DNA from 2 places in the Cupriavidus sp. 10L45 genome. Region 2 is predicted to be linked to the other one. Evidence: riboswitches for the same ligand, from Rfam matches in the RefSeq annotation. Region 2 holds a riboswitch; the other holds the start of a gene.
What was found. Region 2 has a riboswitch for cobalamin ahead of AC1DFU_RS18165 (TonB-dependent receptor plug domain-containing protein). Riboswitches for the same ligand answer to the same signal wherever they lie in the genome.
Positions count from the first base shown of each region.

Region 1: it holds a riboswitch for cobalamin, as region 2 does, so the genes downstream of both, AC1DFU_RS00675 (TonB-dependent receptor) here and AC1DFU_RS18165 (TonB-dependent receptor plug domain-containing protein) in region 2, are expected to answer to the same signal.

Region 1 covers NZ_JBFTJC010000001.1:133,734-142,657, forward strand. The annotation lists gene flgK (flagellar hook-associated protein FlgK) at 1-152, shown strand, start outside; gene flgL (flagellar hook-associated protein FlgL) at 196-1,431, shown strand; gene AC1DFU_RS00645 (hypothetical protein) at 1,501-1,749, opposite strand; gene map (type I methionyl aminopeptidase) at 1,746-2,513, opposite strand; gene AC1DFU_RS00655 (ParD-like family protein) at 2,510-2,719, opposite strand; gene AC1DFU_RS00660 (methionine synthase) at 2,848-3,873, opposite strand; gene AC1DFU_RS00665 (DUF1852 domain-containing protein) at 3,963-4,946, opposite strand; gene msuE (FMN reductase) at 4,990-5,571, opposite strand; cobalamin riboswitch at 5,796-6,046, shown strand; gene AC1DFU_RS00675 (TonB-dependent receptor) at 6,167-8,290, shown strand; gene AC1DFU_RS00680 (PepSY domain-containing protein) at 8,301-8,924, shown strand, end outside.
Region 2 covers NZ_JBFTJC010000009.1:288,056-296,979, forward strand. The annotation lists gene AC1DFU_RS18155 (ABC transporter ATP-binding protein) at 1-349, opposite strand, end outside; gene AC1DFU_RS18160 (FecCD family ABC transporter permease) at 346-1,353, opposite strand; gene AC1DFU_RS18165 (TonB-dependent receptor plug domain-containing protein) at 1,390-3,348, opposite strand; cobalamin riboswitch at 3,423-3,686, opposite strand; gene AC1DFU_RS18170 (hypothetical protein) at 3,888-4,223, shown strand; gene AC1DFU_RS18175 (cell division protein ZapA) at 4,220-4,558, shown strand; RNA gene ssrS (6S RNA) at 4,883-5,099, shown strand; gene AC1DFU_RS18185 (EVE domain-containing protein) at 5,212-5,652, shown strand; gene AC1DFU_RS18190 (sulfite exporter TauE/SafE family protein) at 5,663-6,475, shown strand; gene AC1DFU_RS18195 (SIMPL domain-containing protein) at 6,595-7,287, shown strand; gene AC1DFU_RS18200 (malonate--CoA ligase) at 7,342-8,895, opposite strand.

The DNA.
Region 1 (8,924 bases), on a different contig from region 2:
AGATCTATGTGGCCCAGCAGTCGGTCTCGGGCGTGAACATGGACGAGGAAACCGTGAACATGCTCAAGTTCCAGCAGCTGTACCAGGCGAACGCACGCGTGATCCAGACGGCCAGCACGCTGTTCGACACCCTCATCGGCATCGGCGCGTAATCGCGGCGGCCAACGATCTCAACGGATACGAAGGAATCTCGCCATGCGCGTCGCAACCTCTACCCTGTACCATCAGGGCCTGGCCTCGATGAACGGCCAGCAATCGGCCCTGCTGCACGTGCAGCAGCAGCTCGGCACCGGCCGCCGCATCCTGACGCCGTCCGACGACCCCGTGGCCGCCACGCGCGCCCTGGGCGTGTCGCAGTCCGGTGCAGTGAACACGCAGTACACCACGTCGCGCAGACAGGCCACGGCCTCCCTCGGCCTGGAAGACAACACGCTGGCCACCGTCACCACGACGATCCAGAACATACAGACCATGCTGGTGAACGCCGGTAACGGCACGCTGAGCGACAACGACCGCGCGTCGCTGGCCACTGCGCTGCAAGGCCAGTTCGACCAGCTGATGGGCTTGGCCAACGCCGACGACGGCAACGGCAACTACATCTTCGCCGGCCTGCAGTCGGGCACCGTGCCGTTCTCGCTCAACGCGGCGGGCGGTGCGATGTACCAGGGCGATACCGGCCACCAGCTGCTGCAGGTGGATGCCGCGCGCCAGATGGAAGCGGGCAACAACGGTTCGGAAGTGTTCATGAGCGTCACCGGCAACGCCGGCTACGTGCTCAAGGGCAATTCGGCCAATACCGGCACGGGCACCTACAGCGCGATCTCGGTCACGGACCCGACCGACCCGCTGTACGGCCACTCGCTGACGCTGACGTTCCAGACCGACGCCGGCACGGGCAAGATGCAGTACAGCATCATGGACACCACCACCGGCACCGCCGTGGGCACCCCGACGGACTACTCTGAAAACGTGGCCATCAAGGTGGCAGGCGTGTCGTTCTCGGTGAAGGGCGTCCCGGCAGACGGCGACACCATGACCGCCAAGCCGGCGCAGCAGGCCGGCGCGGACGTGTTCGCAAACCTGAAGGCCGTGATCGACGCGCTGAAGGCCCCGATCAACACCGGCCTGAACCAGGAAGCGGCGAACGCCAACCTGCAGAACGTGATCGCCACGGGCATCCGCCAGTTCAGCAACTCCCTGGACAACGTGCTGACGGTGCGCTCGTCGGTGGGCTCGCGCCTGAATGAAGTCGACGCGCTGGACACCATCGGCGAGAACCGCGCGCTGTCCAACGCGCAGACCCTGTCGGGCCTGCAGGACCTGGACTACGCGGCCGCCATCAGCGAGTTCTATCAGCGCCAGACCGCGCTGCAAGGCGCGCAGCAGTCGTTCATGCAGATCCAGGGGATGAACCTGTTCAAGTTTCTGTAAGTGGGAGCCGGGCCGCTAGTCGGCCCGGTGGAAAGCGCTTCGTTGAAAGCCAGCCATCGGCTGGCTTTTTCATTTTCCCTTGTCTTTGGTCATGCGGGCCACCAGATGCCGGACCAGATGCATCGGCCCCAGCAGCTTCGACCCTAGCATCGCGTCGATGTCGGATCGGGCGGTCTCCATGAACGGCTTGAATACCAGTGAGGCGGCTGTCGTGACCAGGTGATCGATCTTGGGGATGGCGCGAGCCAAGGCTTCGACTTCGGACTCGACCCCAATATCGACACGATGCGTGGTAACCCCTGCCTCAACACGGGTCAGTTCGGCATTCTTTCATCCGCGCGTAGCGTCAGCACTCTGACGCCCTGTCGAGTTACGGCGACTGTGTGCTCGAACTGTGCGGACAGCTTTCCGTCACCCGTCACCACAGTCCAGCCGTCGGCTTCCGTATGAACCGCATGCCGCCCCTGATTGATCATCGGCTCGATGGTGAACACCATGCCTTCTCGCAGCACCAGACCCGTGTTCGGCTTTCCCCAATGCAGGACCTCTGGGGGCTCGTGCATTTCTCGACCGATGCCGTGCCCGCAGTATTCCCGCACGACTGAGTAGCCATTGCGGCGAGCATGTCGCTCAATGGCATACCCCACATCACCTAGTCTCGCGCCTGGGCGGACGGCTTTGATTCCTTTCCACATCGCTTCATACGTTACGCGCACGAGTTGTTTGGCAAGCGGAGAGACTTCGCCGACCAGATACGTCTTACTGGAATCCGCAATGTAGCCATTGTTCTCCAGCGTGATATCGAAATTCACTATGTCGCCGTCCTGGAGGACCTCCGCGGGGGACGGAACGCCGTGGCAAACGACGTGGTTACGGGAGGCATTGAGGGCGTAGGCGTACCCGTACTGCCCTTTGCTGGCTGGGCGCGCGTGGAGTTCGTCGACAATGAAGTGGTCCACCAGATCGTTGACCTGCATGGTGGACATGCCGACCAGATTCAGGCGATCCAGGCGAGAAAAAACCTCTGCCAATAGCCTGCCCGATTCGGCCATCAGGGCAATTTCCCCAGGTTCCTTGGTCACGAAGCCACCTTCAAGCTTTGCGCAACAACACCCGCAGCCCGCAGTTCGCGAGTGACGATCTCATTGAAGCTTTGCGTGGGATTCATTTCGCACAGCATGCCAATCTTCATCCAGAACGCTGCCTGAGCGTTGATAGACCGACATGACACGCCGCTTGCCTTGCGCAACTGATCATGCAGCTCGCCATCGATGTTCACGATGCCCATAGTGCCATCCATATATGAAACATATATGAATCATATAGGCAATCGCGCCGGCGATGCAAGCCCTGTGTCGCTCCACTCCTGGTCAGCCCAACAGAATCCGCGGCCAAGAGCGGACGACCATGTGGGCGTCACACCGTGGTGAGCCGCTCCTTTGCCAGCCTCGTGCCTGCTGCCAGCGCCTCCAGCTTGCGCCACGCCACATCCCGACCCATCGGCGCCAGGCCGCAATTCGTGCACGGGAACAGCCGCTCCTTCGGCACGAACTCCAGCGCCCGGCCGATGGTGTCAGCCACTTCCTCGGGTGTCTCGACCACGTCGCTGGCCACATCGATCACGCCGACCAGCACGTCCTTACCGGCCAGCAGCCCCATCAGGTCGGGCGGCACATGGGAGTGGATGCATTCCAGGCTCACCTGGTCGATGCAGCTGCGGGCCAGCGCGGGGAACACCGTCTCATACTGGCGCCATTGGTCGCCCAGGGTGCTCTTCCAGTCCGTATTGGCCTTGATGCCGTAGCCGTAGCAGATATGCACCGCCGTCGTACAGGTCAAGCCCTGCGCCGCGCGCTCGAGCGCCTGCACGCCCCAGTCGGCGGCATCCTTCATGTAGACATTGAAGGCGGGCTCGTCGAACTGGATGATGTCTACGCCGTCGGCCTGAAGCGCCAGGGCCTCCTGGTTGAGCAACTCGGCGAAGGCGAAGGCCATCTTGACCTTGTCGCCGTAGAAGCGGTCCGCCACGGTGTCGACGATGGTCATCGGGCCGGGCAGGGTGAACTTCAGCTTCTTCTTCGTGTGCGCGCGCGCCAGCTGTGCTTCGAAGGCATGCACGCGGCCCTTCAGGCGCAGGGCCGAAACCACCTGCGGCACCATCGCGTCGTAGCGGTTGTCGCGGATGCCCATCTTCACCTTGTGCTCGAAGTCGATGCCCTCGACCTGCTCGAGAAATCCGTGCACGAAGTGCTGTCGCGATTGCTCGCCGTCGCACACGATGTCCAGGCCTGCGTCTTCCTGGGCCTTGATCCACAGTAACGTCGCGTCGGCCTTGGCCTGGCGAAGCGCGTCGCCTTCAGCCTTCCACTGAGGCCAGAGTTTGTTTGTTTCAGCCAGCCAGCCTGGCTTCGGCAGGCTGCCGGCGATGGAGGTTTCAAACATCTGAGGATTCCTTTCAAGCAACGATGGGTGTGGCAAGCATACTTCGGGACCGTTTTTCCCGATCAGCCACGGGACGGCGTGTTATGGGGTCAGAGCGCGAAATTGGCAGACCATTGATCAAGGACGTTCTTGTACGGCTTGATGAAGTTCTCCTCCGCAAATTTCCCCTGCTGGACAGCCAGCTGGCTGCGTTCTTCCCGGTCATAGACAATCTGCGTCAACGAGTAATCCTGGTTCTTCAGGCTCGGTTGATAGCGTTTCCCTGCTGCAGAATTGGCGTTGTAAATCTCGGGGCGATAAATCTTCTGAAAGGTTTCCATTGTGCTGATGGTGCCGATCAACTCGAGATCTGTGTAGTCGCCCAGAAGATCGCCGAAAAAGTAGAAAGCCAAGGGTGCAACGCCATTCGGAGGCATGAAGAAACGAACCTGCATCCCCATCTTTGCGAAGTATCGGTCGGTCGAGGACAGTTCATTCTGTTGATACTCGACCCCAAGTACGGGGTGCTGGTTTCCGGTCCGCTGATAGGTCTTGCTGGTCGAGGCGCTTATGGAGATGACAGGCGGCTTGTGGAAGCGCTCCTTGTAAGTGCGCGAGGCAACAAACTGCTTGAACAGCTTTCCATGCAAGTCACCAAAATCGTCTGGCGTGCGGAATTCCGCTCGATCAACGTTGTACCTTGGAAGCAAGACGCTGAAGTCGTAATCGCGTACGTAGGAGGAGAAGTTATTCCCCACGATGCCGTCGATGCGTTTGTGCGTTTTCTTGTCGAGAATGCAGGTTTTCAGTATCTCGATCAACGGAAATGCATCGTTGCCGCGCTTGGCGTCGACACTCATCTCCACGGAGATGATCTCGAGCTCGACAGCGTAGCGATCTCCGGTCGGATTGTCCCAATGCGCCAGGTCATTGAAGCGATTGTCAATCATCCTCAACGTGTTGCGCAGATTCTGTTGCCTACTCTTTCCCCGGGCCAGGTTGGCAAAATTGGTGGTTACGCGCGTACTGTCCGATGGCTGATAGTTTTCATCGAAAAGAATGCTCTTGAGGCTAAAGGCAAGTTCTTTGTTCATTGCGATCCAGTGACCTAATTTTTGAGAGAAGTCGATTCTTGTTTCAGGCCACAACCACTTCCTCGGCCAGAGCGGGCCTTGCGTGGTGCGTCAGTTCGACCAACGGCAGTGCCCGTTGGATTGCCAGCCTGGCCCGCTCGATGAGGGCCTGGTTCTGCAGGCGGTAGTCGACGAAATCCTTGTCGGTCGCGTAGACACCCAGCGGCAATGTGCGCGCCTGGAAGAAGCTGAACAGCGGCCGCAACTGGTGGTCGATCACCAGGGCATGGCGCTCGCTGCCACCGGTGGCAGCCAACAACACAGGCTTGTCGATCAAGGCGTCCTGATGAATGAAGTCGAAGAAGTGCTTGAACAGTCCGGTGTAGGAGCCGCGGAACACCGGTGTTGCCACCACCAGGACGTCAGCTTGCTCAACCGCCGCAAGTTCCCGCTCCACCGTGTCGGGCAAGTGGGTGCGCCAGACCGCGCCGGCAAGCCGCGGTGCGAGCTGACCCAGTTCAACCAAGCGCTGTTCGCACGGAAGTTCGTCTGCGATCAGGTCTAGCAGGTGCTCTGCCAGGGCTGCAGACTTGGAGGGGCGTTGTAGCCCGCCGGAAACCGCTACTAGACGGAGTGGACGTGTCATTTTTGCTTTCATCTGTTGCCAGGCTCACGCGACATGCCAATCGTATGGATGTGCATCGATGAAGTAAAATGGCTTTATTTCAACAATCCATGAGCAGTAGTCATGTGAGTTATCGGGCGCACCCGCCGGGTCATCCCGCTCTCACGCCTCCGTGCTCCCCAGATCAGCATGTGCGCTTTGTAACCGTCCGTTACGGGTAGAATGCGCACCGCGGCACGTCCCCTGTGCCGCCCGTGATTGCAGGTGCCCGCGATGCTCGTGGGTTAAACGGGAAACAGGTACGTCGCCGAGCCGCGACCAAGCCTGTGCTGCCCCCGCAACGGTAAGCAGGTTCGGGAACTGTCATGTCGATCCATCGGATCGGCGGCCACTGCGCGATTGTCATCGTTGTCATCGCGTGGGAAGGCGACGGATTCCCGGGAGCGCACGCTCCCCGCCTGTCAGCCCGGATACCGGCCTGTTGTCATCATCGAAATCTTTCGCACGGACGGGGTCGTCCGGCTTCACGATGACATACAACTTGTTCGCGCATTCCGCTGGCCGCCCGCGCTCGGCCCAGATTTCGTCTCGCCCTGCGCGTGGGCGTCGACCGCGCGTGCTGGCCGCATCACTTGGTGCCGTGGCCGGCCTCAATCTTCCCTGTGCTTTCGCACAGGAAACCTCCGAACAGAAGGACACGTCACTGCCGCCCGTGGTCGTCAGTGAGGCCGTCTATCCCGGCCTGGCGCTCTCGAAACCCGAATACACGGGCAGCCGCATGGGCCTGACGCCGCTCGAGACGCCGGCCAGCGTCGAAGTCATCAGCGGCGAGACCATCCGCGCGCGGGGCGATCAGAGCGTGCGCGAGGCCGTGACCCGGGCAACCGGCATCACCGGCAATCCGTCGCCGGGCAACGGCGGCACCTCGCTGACCGCGCGCGGCTTCGCCGGGCAGGGCTCGGTCATGCAGCTGCTGGACGGCACGCGCATGTACGTGGCCTCCGGTACGGTGACCTTTCCGTTCGATACGTGGTCGGTAGACCGCATCGAGGTCCTGCGCGGCCCCGCATCGGTCATGTATGGCGAAGGGGCGATTGGCGGCGTGGTCAATGTGGTGCAGAAGAAGCCGATCCGAGGCCCGATCGAGAACGAACTCCAGATCACGGGCGGCACCGAGAAGACCGCGCGCGTGGCCTTCGACAGTGGTGGCAAGGTCAACGACAACCTGTCGTACCGTTTCGCCACGGCCTACAACCGGACGGCTGGCTGGGTGGATCGGGGCGATGCCAACAACCTGATGGTGTCGGCGTCCGTGCGGCTGGACGTGAATCCGGAATTCAACCTGACGCTGTCCTATGACGACGGCACCCAGCATCCGCAGCAATACCTCGGCACGCCGCTGGTCAACGGCAGCCTGGACCGCTCGCTGCGCAAGAAGAACTACAACGTTGGCGATGCCGAGATCAGCTATCGCGACCGCTGGACGCGCCTGAACGCCGAATGGACGCCGAACGACCGCGTCACCGTGCGCAACCAGTTCTACTACCTGACCAGCCACCGTCACTGGCGCGACAGTGAGACCTTTACCTATCTGCCGGCCACCTCGCAGGTGCGCCGCGGGGACTACCTGGAAATCCTGCACGACCAGGAGCAGGTGGGCAACCGCGCCGACATGACGGTGCGCAGCAAGCTGTTCGGGCTCGATAACACCACGACGGTGGGCTTCGACGTCAACAAGGTCAACTTCACCCACTCGAACAACTCGCCCTATGGCGGCACCTCCACCGTACCGGCGCGTGATTTCGATCCGGGCCTGTTCTTCAGCCCGCCGGGCGTCGTTACCTCGCCGCGCTTCCGCAGCAACACCACGCAGTACGCGCTGTTCGGTGAGCACCGTATCGCCCTCACGCCGCAGTGGTCGGTCATCGGCGGGGTGCGCTTCGACCATGCCGACCTGACGCGCACCGACCTCGTGGCCGGCTCGGCCTGGGACAAGACCTTCGCCAACACCACGTGGCGCGTGGGCACCGTCTACCAGTTCACCCCGAGCCTGGCCGTCTACGCCCAGTACGCCACCGCGACCGATCCGCTCGGCGCGCTGATCACCACGTCCGACGCGCAGCGCAACTTCAACCTCGCCACCGGCAAGCAGGTGGAAGTGGGCATGAAGCAGGCGTTCTGGGGCAATCGCGGCGAATGGACCTTCGCGGCGTACGAGATCCGCAAGAACGACCTGCTTTCGCGCGATCCGGTCAATCCGACCATCACCCAGCAGGTGGGCGAGCAGTCGTCGCGCGGGCTGGAAGCCTCGGCGAGCGTGGAAGTGCTGCGCGGTCTGCGCCTCGACGTCAACGGCACCGTGCTGCGCGCGCGCTATGACGACTTCAACGAGTCGGTCGGCGGGGTGCTGGTCTCCCGCGCCGGCAACGTGCCGACGAGCGTGCCGCAACAGGCCGCCAACGCGTGGCTGACGTGGAACTTCATCCCGCAATGGACGTTCGGCGCGGGCCTGCGCTATGTCGGCGGACGTTACGCGGACACGGCCAACCGCGTGCGCGTGCCGAGCTATACGACGGTGGATACGGCGCTGTCGTGGCGTGTCTCGAAGCAGGCGGCGCTGACGCTGCGCGTCTACAACCTGTTCAACAAGGACTACGCCGAATCGGTCTCGAACGGGGGCCAGCAATGGCTGCTGGGGCGTCCGCGTTCGGCGGAGTTGTCGGCCAACTTCTACTTCTGAGGCCCGGGCGATGTGGCGCAAGATCCGGCGCTGGCTGTACCTGATCCATCGCTGGATGGGCATCGCCGGCTGCCTGTTGATCGCGATGTGGTTCGGCTCGGGGCTGGTGATGATGTACGTCGGCTTTCCCGCGCTGACCGATGCCGAGCGGCTGGCCAGCCTGCCGCCGCTCGATGTGCGTGCCGTGGCCACGACGCCCGATGCGGCGATGGCGGCGGCGGGGCTGTCCAGCTTTCCACGCAGCCTGCGGCTTGAGATGGCGGGCAGCCTGCCCGTCTATCGCATGGTTGATGGCAAGGGTCAGCCCCATACCGTGGCGGCCACCGATGGCCGCGTCATCGAGCGCGTCGATGCAGCCACGGCGCAGGCCACTGCCCAGCAGTTCACCGGCAAGCCTGCGCGCTGGATCGAGACCGCCGAACGAGACCAGTGGACCGTGCCGAATGGCCTCAACGCGTGGCGTCCGCTGCATCGCATCGCCATCGATGACGGACACGGCACCGAGCTGTACATCTCGGCGAAGACCGGCGAGATCATGCGCGATACCGATCGCGCGGAGCGGTTCTGGAACTGGCTCGGCTCGGTGCCGCACTGGCTGTATTTCACGCCGATCCGCAAGGACCCGCCGCTGTGG
Region 2 (8,924 bases):
TCATGTGCGGATGACGTCCCACGCGCACGGCGTCCTGCACGGCCATCGAGAAGGTGTCGTGCACGGCCTGCGGCAGGTAGGCGCGCTGGCGGGCGAGCGCGGCTGGCGCGGCGCGGGTGACCGGGATGTCGTCGATGCAGACCTCGCCGCCCTCGGGCGCGCGCAGGCCGGCCAGCACGTCCATCAGCGTGGACTTGCCCACGCCATTGGGGCCGACCACGCACCAGAACTCGCCCGGCGCGATGGCCATCGACAGATGCTCCACCAGCACGCGCGACCCGGTGCGCAGGGCGACATCGCGCAGGTGCAGGCTGGGACAAGGCGCGAGCGGCGTAGACCAATGGTTCATCGCGGCCTCCGCAGCAACAGATAAAGGAAGGTCGGCACGCCGAGCAGCGCGGTAATCACGCCCACCGGCAGTTGGGTCGGGGCGATCACGGTACGGGCGATCAGATCCGCCGCCATCAGCAATGTGCCGCCCAGCAGCACCGAGGCCGGCAGCAGCAGCCGCTGGTCGTTGCCCCAGGCCAGCCGCACCATATGCGGCACGACCAGGCCGACGAAGCCGATCGACCCCGCCGTGGTGATCGCCGCCGCGATGGCGAACGAGGCGATCAGGAAGGTGGCCAGCCGTACCCGGCCCACCTGCACGCCCAGCGATTGCGCCACGGTCTCGCCGAGCAGCATCACGTTGAGCGAGCGGGCCATCGGCATGGCCAGCGCCAGCGCCACGGCCAGCGTGGCCAGCGCGGCGCCGTAGCTGGCGGTGCCGCCGAGGTCGCCCGTCAGCCAGAACAGCATGCCGCGCAGCCGCGATTCCGGCGCGATGGCCAGGATCAGCGTGATCAGCGCGCCCCAGCCGGCGGCCAGGATCACGCCGGTCAGCAGCAGGCGGGCGCCCGCCTCGTGGTGGCCGCCCTGCACGCGCGGGTGCAGCAGGTCCCGGCGCGCCAGCGAAGCCACCAGCACCATCGACAGCAGCGCCCCGCCGGCGGCGCCGGCCTGCACGGTCCACAGCGGCAGCATCAGCAGCATCGCCAGTAACGCGCCGGTGGCGGCGCCGCCCGAGACGCCTAATACATAGGGCTCGGCCAGCGGGTTGCGCAGCAGCACCTGCATCAGCGCGCCAGAGAGCGCCAGCAGGCCGCCGCACGCGAACGCGGCGACGGCACGGGGGAGTCGCAATTCCCTGACAATCGCCCCGGCCATGCCGGCATCGGTGGCGGTCAGGGCCTGCCAGAGCTGCGAGGCATCGAGCGATACGCTGCCCAGCGCGAGCGACAGGCCGAACACGGCCAGCCCCGCCAGGGCGAGGACCAGCCAGACGGCTAGCGCGCGGCGCGCCTCAGCCATGGCGGACCCCGCCCGGGCGCGGCGCCTTGCCGGGCCTCATTTCTGGCGCCATCCCAGCGTGACGAACCCCGCCCGGCCCTGCGTGGCGTACGGATAGGCGAGCTGGTAGTTCTTGTCGAACAGGTTTTCCACGCGGGCGGCGACGTACCATTGCTTGTCGATGTTGTAGCGGGCGGTGAGGTTCAAGATACCGTATCCGCCCAGCCGGCGCGAGCCGTTGTCCATCCGCGACGACGACACCAGCCACTCGCCCCCGAATCGGAAATCGCCGAAATTCCGGCCCACATCGAACGACGCATGGCGGCGCGCGCGGCGCAGCAACTGGGTGCCGTTGGTCTCATCGACCGGATTCTGGAAGGTCACGCTGGCGCCGACATCGGTGCCGAGCAGGTTGGCGCGCCAGGACGCCTCCACCCCCTGCACCTTGGCCTTGTTGACGTTCTGCGCCAGGAACAGCCCGTTGGCCTGCTGCGTGGAGACGATCAGGTCGTTGTAGCGGGTCTCGAACGCGGTCACGCGCAGCAACCCGGTGGCGGCAGTCTCCACCTGCACGCCCAGCTCGGCCGACTTCGCGCGCTCGGGCTGGAGGTTCGGCTGGCCGAAGTTCGGGTAATAGAGTTCGTTGAAGGTCGGCGCGCGGAAGGCGTTGCTGACGTTGGCGATCAGCTTGACCGCCTGGGTCAGGTGGAAGCCATAGCCGGCGAAGAAGCTGCCCTGGTTGCCGAAGTCCGAATAATGGTCGTTGCGCGCGTTCAGCTGCAGCTGGTGGCGGCCGATCTTGCCTTCGTAGCCGCCGTAAACCGAGAACACATTGCGGATGGGCGCGTTGTAGGCGCTGGACGACAGTTCCTGCTGGAGGTAGTCGGTCCCGAACAGCAGCGTGTGGTCAGGCGTCAGCGCGTACTCGTTCTGCCAGTTGAACTGGCGCGAGCGCGTGCTGAACAGGCTGTCGAACAGGCCGTTCTTGGTGGTTTCGGCGCGGTCCTCGCTCTGGGCGACCTTGAAATGGGTGCGCCAGTCGGGCAGCAGCTTGCCGTTGACGAAGGCGGACAGCGTGTACAGCTCGCTATCCATGCGCAGGTCGTCGGTCGGCTTGCCGCTGGTGCTGTCGTACGACAACTGGCTGTTGGAGTAGTACGCGGCCACGCCGGCGTCCCAGTCCTGGCTGAACTTGTGCTTCACCTGGCCGGAGACGCTCTTGTTCTCGTACGGGTTGTCGGCCGGATTCGGGCCGATGCCCTGCCGGGCGCGCGTGGGGTTGTCGCGATTCCATTTCGCGGCGTCGATCGACGAATAGCCGTCGGTCTTGAACATCGAGCCGGTGACGTTGAACGAGGTATCGCCCACCTGCCCGCCATAGCCGACGGTGCCCTGGCGCGTATTGTTGCTGCCGTACTCCACCGAAGCGTTAGCCGCCGGGGCCTGGCCGGCGCCGCTCTTGGTGAAGATCTGCACCACGCCGCCGATGGCGTCGGAGCCGTACAGGGCCGAGACGTTGCCGCGCACCACCTCGATATGGTCGATCTGGTCCGGCAGGATATTGCTGAGCTGCGCGGTGCCGCCGCTGGCACCGGCGATGCGCACGCCATCCACCAGGATCAGCACCTGGTTGGAATTGGCGCCGCGCATGAACAGCGTGGTGTTGGCGCCCATGCCGCCCGTGGTGGCGAACTCCACGCCCGCCTGGCCGCGCAGCAGCGAGCGCAGGTCCGGCGCTTGGGTGTTGACGATGTCTTCCTGAGTGACCACCGTGGTGTGCGGCAGCGCCTCGGTCACGGCCTGCGCGGTGCGCGAGGCGGTGACGACCACCGGCGCGAGCGTCTGGCCGGGGGCGGCGCCGCTGGCATCCGGCGCGGCTTGCGCGTGGACCATGGCGGGGTAGAAAGCGGGTACAAGGGCGGGCACGAAGGCGGCGATGGCCGCCAGGATGGCGGGCACGCGCGGGCGGACCGGCGGCTGGGTCGCGGCGGTCTGCCTGTGGAGCGAGGAACGCATGTTGCTGGATGGATGGAAGTACGGCCGGGCCCGTCCCCGCGGGCCTTGTGGCGAAGTGGCGCGCCGCTGTGGAGCGGTGCGCCCGCGTTCAGGCCGGTATCCGGGCTGACGACATCAGGCCGGCCGCCTTCCCGATCGCTGGATCCCCGTCAAATGTCGGGGTGGATCAGTGGCATGCTGGCAGGCCCTTGCGCGGCGCATGGCGCGTGCGCGGTCGCTTACCGTTGCGGGGGCAGCACAGGTTGGCCCAGCGCGCGGCGCGCCCCGGACTCCCTGTTTCCCGTTGAACTGCGGCCCTGTGGGCAGGGTCGCGAGCACCTGGAACGTGCGCGAGTGTAGGCAGTTTCACCGGGGCCGTCAATCTGGCGGACGTGGTGCGGAACCGTCCACTCCGGGGCCGGTTACCCGCACGTTGCGTGACGATCGATGCAACTTCCTGGCGACGCTGCAGTCAGAAACGTCTCGTTGACGACGTGGCCGATCCGGCATCGGCTAGAATCCCGAAACCTGACCCACATTCCATCGGACAGACAGGCACTATGCTCAACGAACTCGAACAACTGGCCGCCAAGATCGGGCGCGTGCTGCATCACGCAGACACCCTGGCGGCGGAAAACCAGCGGCTGCGCGCGGAGATCGACCGCCTGCGGGCCGAGGCGAGCCAGTTGCGCACGGACCGCGAATCCATGGCGGCCGACCGCGAACTGCTCAATATCAAGATCGAGGAAGCCCAGCTGCGCATCCAGTCGATTCTGGACAAGCTGCCCACGGCCAGCGATGCGCGCCAGCTCGACCTGCTGGGCGAAGGCGCCCCGGCCACCGGCTCGGACCCCGATGCCAGCGGCGCGCACCCCGCCCCCGGAGAACACGCATGAGCAATAAGCAAGTCGAAGTGAACATCGCGGGGCAGCCCTACCGCTTCGCCATCGCGCCAGACAACGAAGCCGCGCTGCTGGAGGCGGTGGCGCTGGTGGACAACCAGATGAACAAGCTCAAGGGCAACGTCTCCGCCAAGGGCGTGGAGCGCGTGGCCGTGATGGCGGCCATCAGCATCGCCTCGGACCTGCTGGCCATGCGCCGCAAGCAGGAGGAGGACGGGCAGATTCCCGTGGACGCCGTGCGCGCCCGCATCCGCGAGCTGAACGAGCGCGCCGACGAGGCACTGCGGCAGTACGCGCACGTGGGCACCGACCCGCGCGCGCCGGGCTGACATCGACATCGGACGGATCTGGCCGGACTTGAAATCACACCGCATCGGCCGCACATGACAGGCATGTGAAGCCGATGGCGCAATGTCGGATTTGGCCGATGTCCGGTGTTGAAAATGTAACGGTGCGACATGCCGAACTTGGTATGCCTGACGACGCGGTGTATAGTGTAGCCAGACTGCACAAACGCCTTACCGGTGCAGCATACAGGTCAGGTTATCGCGCCCGACCGCCGTTTTCATCCCATCCTGTTTCGAAACGGCAAACGTCTGACATCACCCCAGCTGCTCGCAGCGTAAGGTGAATATAAAGTCAGACGTTTGACAGTTTCCCTGCCTGGTTCGTGAGGGTCATAACTCCTTGAACCGATATGCATTGCATGGTGCGGGATTATGTCGTGTGGGCGAGCGCGTCACCGCATTCATAGTCTTGGTTCTGCTTGGACTCCCTGAGTGGGTGATGTACCCAAAATGCGACTTCCGCAGCCACTCTGAACCTCACTTGGGTTCAGGATGCCGACCCAGCGGCCGAGGCGGGGACCCCTCAGAAGGCGGTGGTTTTCAGAACCACCGCCTTTTTTCTTTGATCGACGGATACTGGTATCGTGACGCCACCCGCCGCCAAATCGGGCCAACGCGCCCCCCAGTACTGGCTGATGAAGTCCGAGCCGGACGAAGCCAGCATCGACGATCTTGCCAGGCGCGGCACGCTGCCGTGGACGGGCGTGCGCAACTACCAGGCGCGCAACTTCATGCGCGACCAGATGCGCATCGGCGATGGTGTGCTGTTCTACCACTCCTCCTGCCCCGAGCCTGGCATCGCCGGACTGGCCGAGGTCTGCTCCCAGCCCTACCCCGATCCCACGCAGTTCGATCCCAAGAGCGATTACTACGACAAGGCCTCGAAGCCCGATGAGCCGCGCTGGTCGCTCGTGGACGTGCGTTTCGTGCGCAAGAGCGCGCTGGTCCCGCTGCCCGCGCTGCGCGAGCACGAGGCGCTGGCGGACATGGTCGTGCTCCGGCGCGGCAACCGCCTCTCCATCACGCCGGTCACGCCGGCCGAATGGCGCTATATCACCGAACGGCTGATGAAGTGACGGGGCGACCATGAGTCCTGTCCTGATTCCGGGGCTGCTGATCCTCGGCGCCTTCACCGGCTTCTGCGCCGGGCTGCTCGGCGTGGGCGGCGGCATGCTGATGGTGCCCTTCCTGACGCTGTTTTATACAGCCATGCAGGTCTCCGACAGCCACATCGTCCATATGGCCATCGCCACGTCGATGGCGACCATCCTGTTCACCTCGCTCTCCTCCGTGCGCGCCCACCACAAGCGCGGCGCGGTGCGCTGGGGCATTGTGCTGGCGCTGGCGCCGGGCATCCTGGTGGGTGGCCTGATCGGCGGCGGCAAGATCTTCAGCGTGCTCAAGACCGGCTGGCTGTCGCTGCTGTTCGCGGTCTTCGTCGGCTTCTCGGCGCTCCAGATGCTGCGCAGCCGCCGGCCACCGGCCGCGCGCCGGCTACCGGGCACACCGGGCATGGTCGGCGTGGGGTCGGTCATCGGCCTGATCTCGAGCCTGGTGGGCGCCGGCGGCGGCTTCATCTCCGTGCCGTTCATGACCTGGTGCAACGTGCCGATCCACAACGCCGTGGCCACGTCGGCAGCGCTCGGCTTCCCGATTGCGCTCGCCAGCGTGGTCGGCTACGTCTGGGGCGGCTGGGACGTGGGCGGCCTGCCGGCCGGCTCGCTCGGCTATGTGTACCTGCCCGCGCTGGGCATCATCGCCATCGCCAGCGTGCTCACCGCGCCGCTGGGCGCGCGGGCGGCGCACAACATGGACGTCAACGCGCTGCGGCGCGTGTTCGCCGTGCTGTTGGCCTGCCTCGCCTCGTACATGCTCTGGAAGGCGTGGCGGACGTTCTGAGCGCGCCGCTCCCTCCGTATTACACGGCGAAACACCCGGATACAGTCATTGCAGCCGCGCACGGAACGAAGTGCGCGGAAAGGCGTCTGAAAGCCACCACTTTGATCGGGAGAACAACAATGAAACAACTGCTTGCGGCCACTTTGCTGAGTACCACCGCTGTCGTGGCATCGGCCCAGACCCTGCCGCCACCCGCCGGCGTACTGTCGCTGTCCGCCGAGGCGGTCACCGAAGTACCCACGGACGTGGTGCAACTGACGCTGGCCGCGGAACAGGAAGGCGCCGAGCCGTCGGCGATCTCGTCCGCGCTGTCGGCCCGCACGCAGGCCGTGCTGGCGCAGGCCAAGCGCACCTCGGGCGTGGAAGCGCAGTCGGGCGGCTTCACCATCCATCCGAGCACGGACCGCAACGGCCGCATCAGCACGTGGCGCGGGCGCTCGGAAGTGATCCTGAAGTCGAAGGATTTCGCGGCGGTGTCGAAGCTGGCCGGCGAACTGGCCAACCAGATGCAGGTGCAGAACGTCGCCTTCTCGCTCTCGCGCGAGGCACGCCAGGCCACCGAGGCGAAGCTGGCCGAGCAGGCCGTGTCAGCGTTCCGCGACAAGGCCCAGACCAGCACCAAGCTGTTCGGCTATAGCAATTATACGATTCGTGAAGTGTCGATGAACGACAGCGGCGGCGTGGTGCCGCCGACGCCGCGCATGTATGCCGCCAAGGCAATGTCCGCAGACGCCGGCGCGCCGATCCCCATGGAAGGCGGCAAAGCCCATGTGACCGTGTCGGTCAATGGGTCGGTCCAGATGGTGAAGTAAACAGGTAGTTCGGCTTCCCCCTCCCCCAGTTCTACAGGGCGAGGGGGAAATCCATCACAGCGCGGCGAACTGCTCCCGCAGCACGTTCTTCTGCACCTTGCCCATCGTGTTACGCGGCAGCTCGTCCACCACGTGCACGCGCTTGGGCACCTTGAAGTTGGCGATACGGCCACGCAGCGTGCCGATCATCCCCGCCTCGTCGATCTCCGCCCCCGGCTTGCGCACCACCACGGCCACCACGGCCTCGCCAAAATCGGTATGCGGCACGCCGATCACGGCCGATTCCACCACGCCCGGCAGTTCGTCGATAAAGCTCTCGATTTCCTTCGGATAGACGTTGTAGCCGCCCGAGATGATCAGGTCCTTGCTGCGGCCCACGATCGTCAGGTAGTCGTCTGGCACCTTGCGCTCGCCGGCCTGGCTGACGATGGCACCGCCGAAGCGGCCCACGTCGCCGGTCTTGAACCAGCCGTCAGCGGTAAATTCCTCGGCGGTCTTCTCCGGCATGCGCCAGTAGCCCTTGAACACGTTCGGCCCCTTGACCTCCACATTGCCGATCGCGGCCGGCGCGCAGGGGTTGCCCTCGCCATCCATCACGCGCACCGACACGCCCGGCAGCGGCATGCCCACCGTGCCGCCGATGCGCTCGCCGAGCTTGGGATCGTACGGGTTCGAGACCAGCATCACGGTCTCGCTCATGCCGTAGCGCTCCAGGATGGTGTGGCCGGTGCGCTCGCGGAAGCCGTCGAACGTCTCCAGCAGCAGTGGCGCCGAGCCAGACACGAACAGCCGCATGTTGCCGCACACCTCGCGGTTGAAGCGCGGCTCCTGCAGCATGCGCACGTAGTAGGTCGGCACGCCCATCATCACCGTCGCGCGCGGCAGGAAGGCAAGGATCTGCGCCATGTCGAGCTTGGGCGCCCAGATCATCTTGGCGCCGGCCAGCAGCGCGCCGTGGGAAGCTACGAACAGCCCGTGCACGTGGAAAATCGGCAGCATGTGCAGCAGCACGTCGTCGCTGCGCCAGCCCCAGTATTCGTGCAGCGTCTGGGCGTTGGAAGCCAGGTTGCGGTGCGTCAGCATCGCGCCCTTGCTGCGGCCCGTGGTGCCGGAGGTATAGAGGATGGCCGCGAGGTCATCGTCGCCCTTCGTCACGGTCTGGAAGGTGTCCGGCTGGGCGGCCGCGCGGGCCAGCAGCGAGCCGCTGCGGTCGTCGTCCAGCGTGAACACGTGCGCGGTGTTGTGGCGGAACGCCACCTTCGACACCCAACCGAAGTTCTTGCTGCCGCAGACCACCACGGCGGGCTCGGCGTTGCCCACGAAATAGTCGATTTCCGATTCCTGGTACGCGGTGTTCAGCGGCAGGTACACATAGCCCGCGCGCAGCGTGGCCAGGTACAGGAACAGCGCCTCGGGCGATTTCTCCACCTGCACCGCCACGCGCGCGCCGGCCGGCAGCTTCAGCGCGGCGAGCAGGTTGGCGATCTTGGCGGTGGCACGGTCCAGGTCATCCCAGCTGTAGTACAGCCCGTCATGGGTCTCGATGCAGCACGCGCTGCGGTCGACGGGAAAGCGGGATTCGAACAGGGCGAACAGATTGGCGTTCATGGTACGGAATCGAAGGAAATAGGATGCCG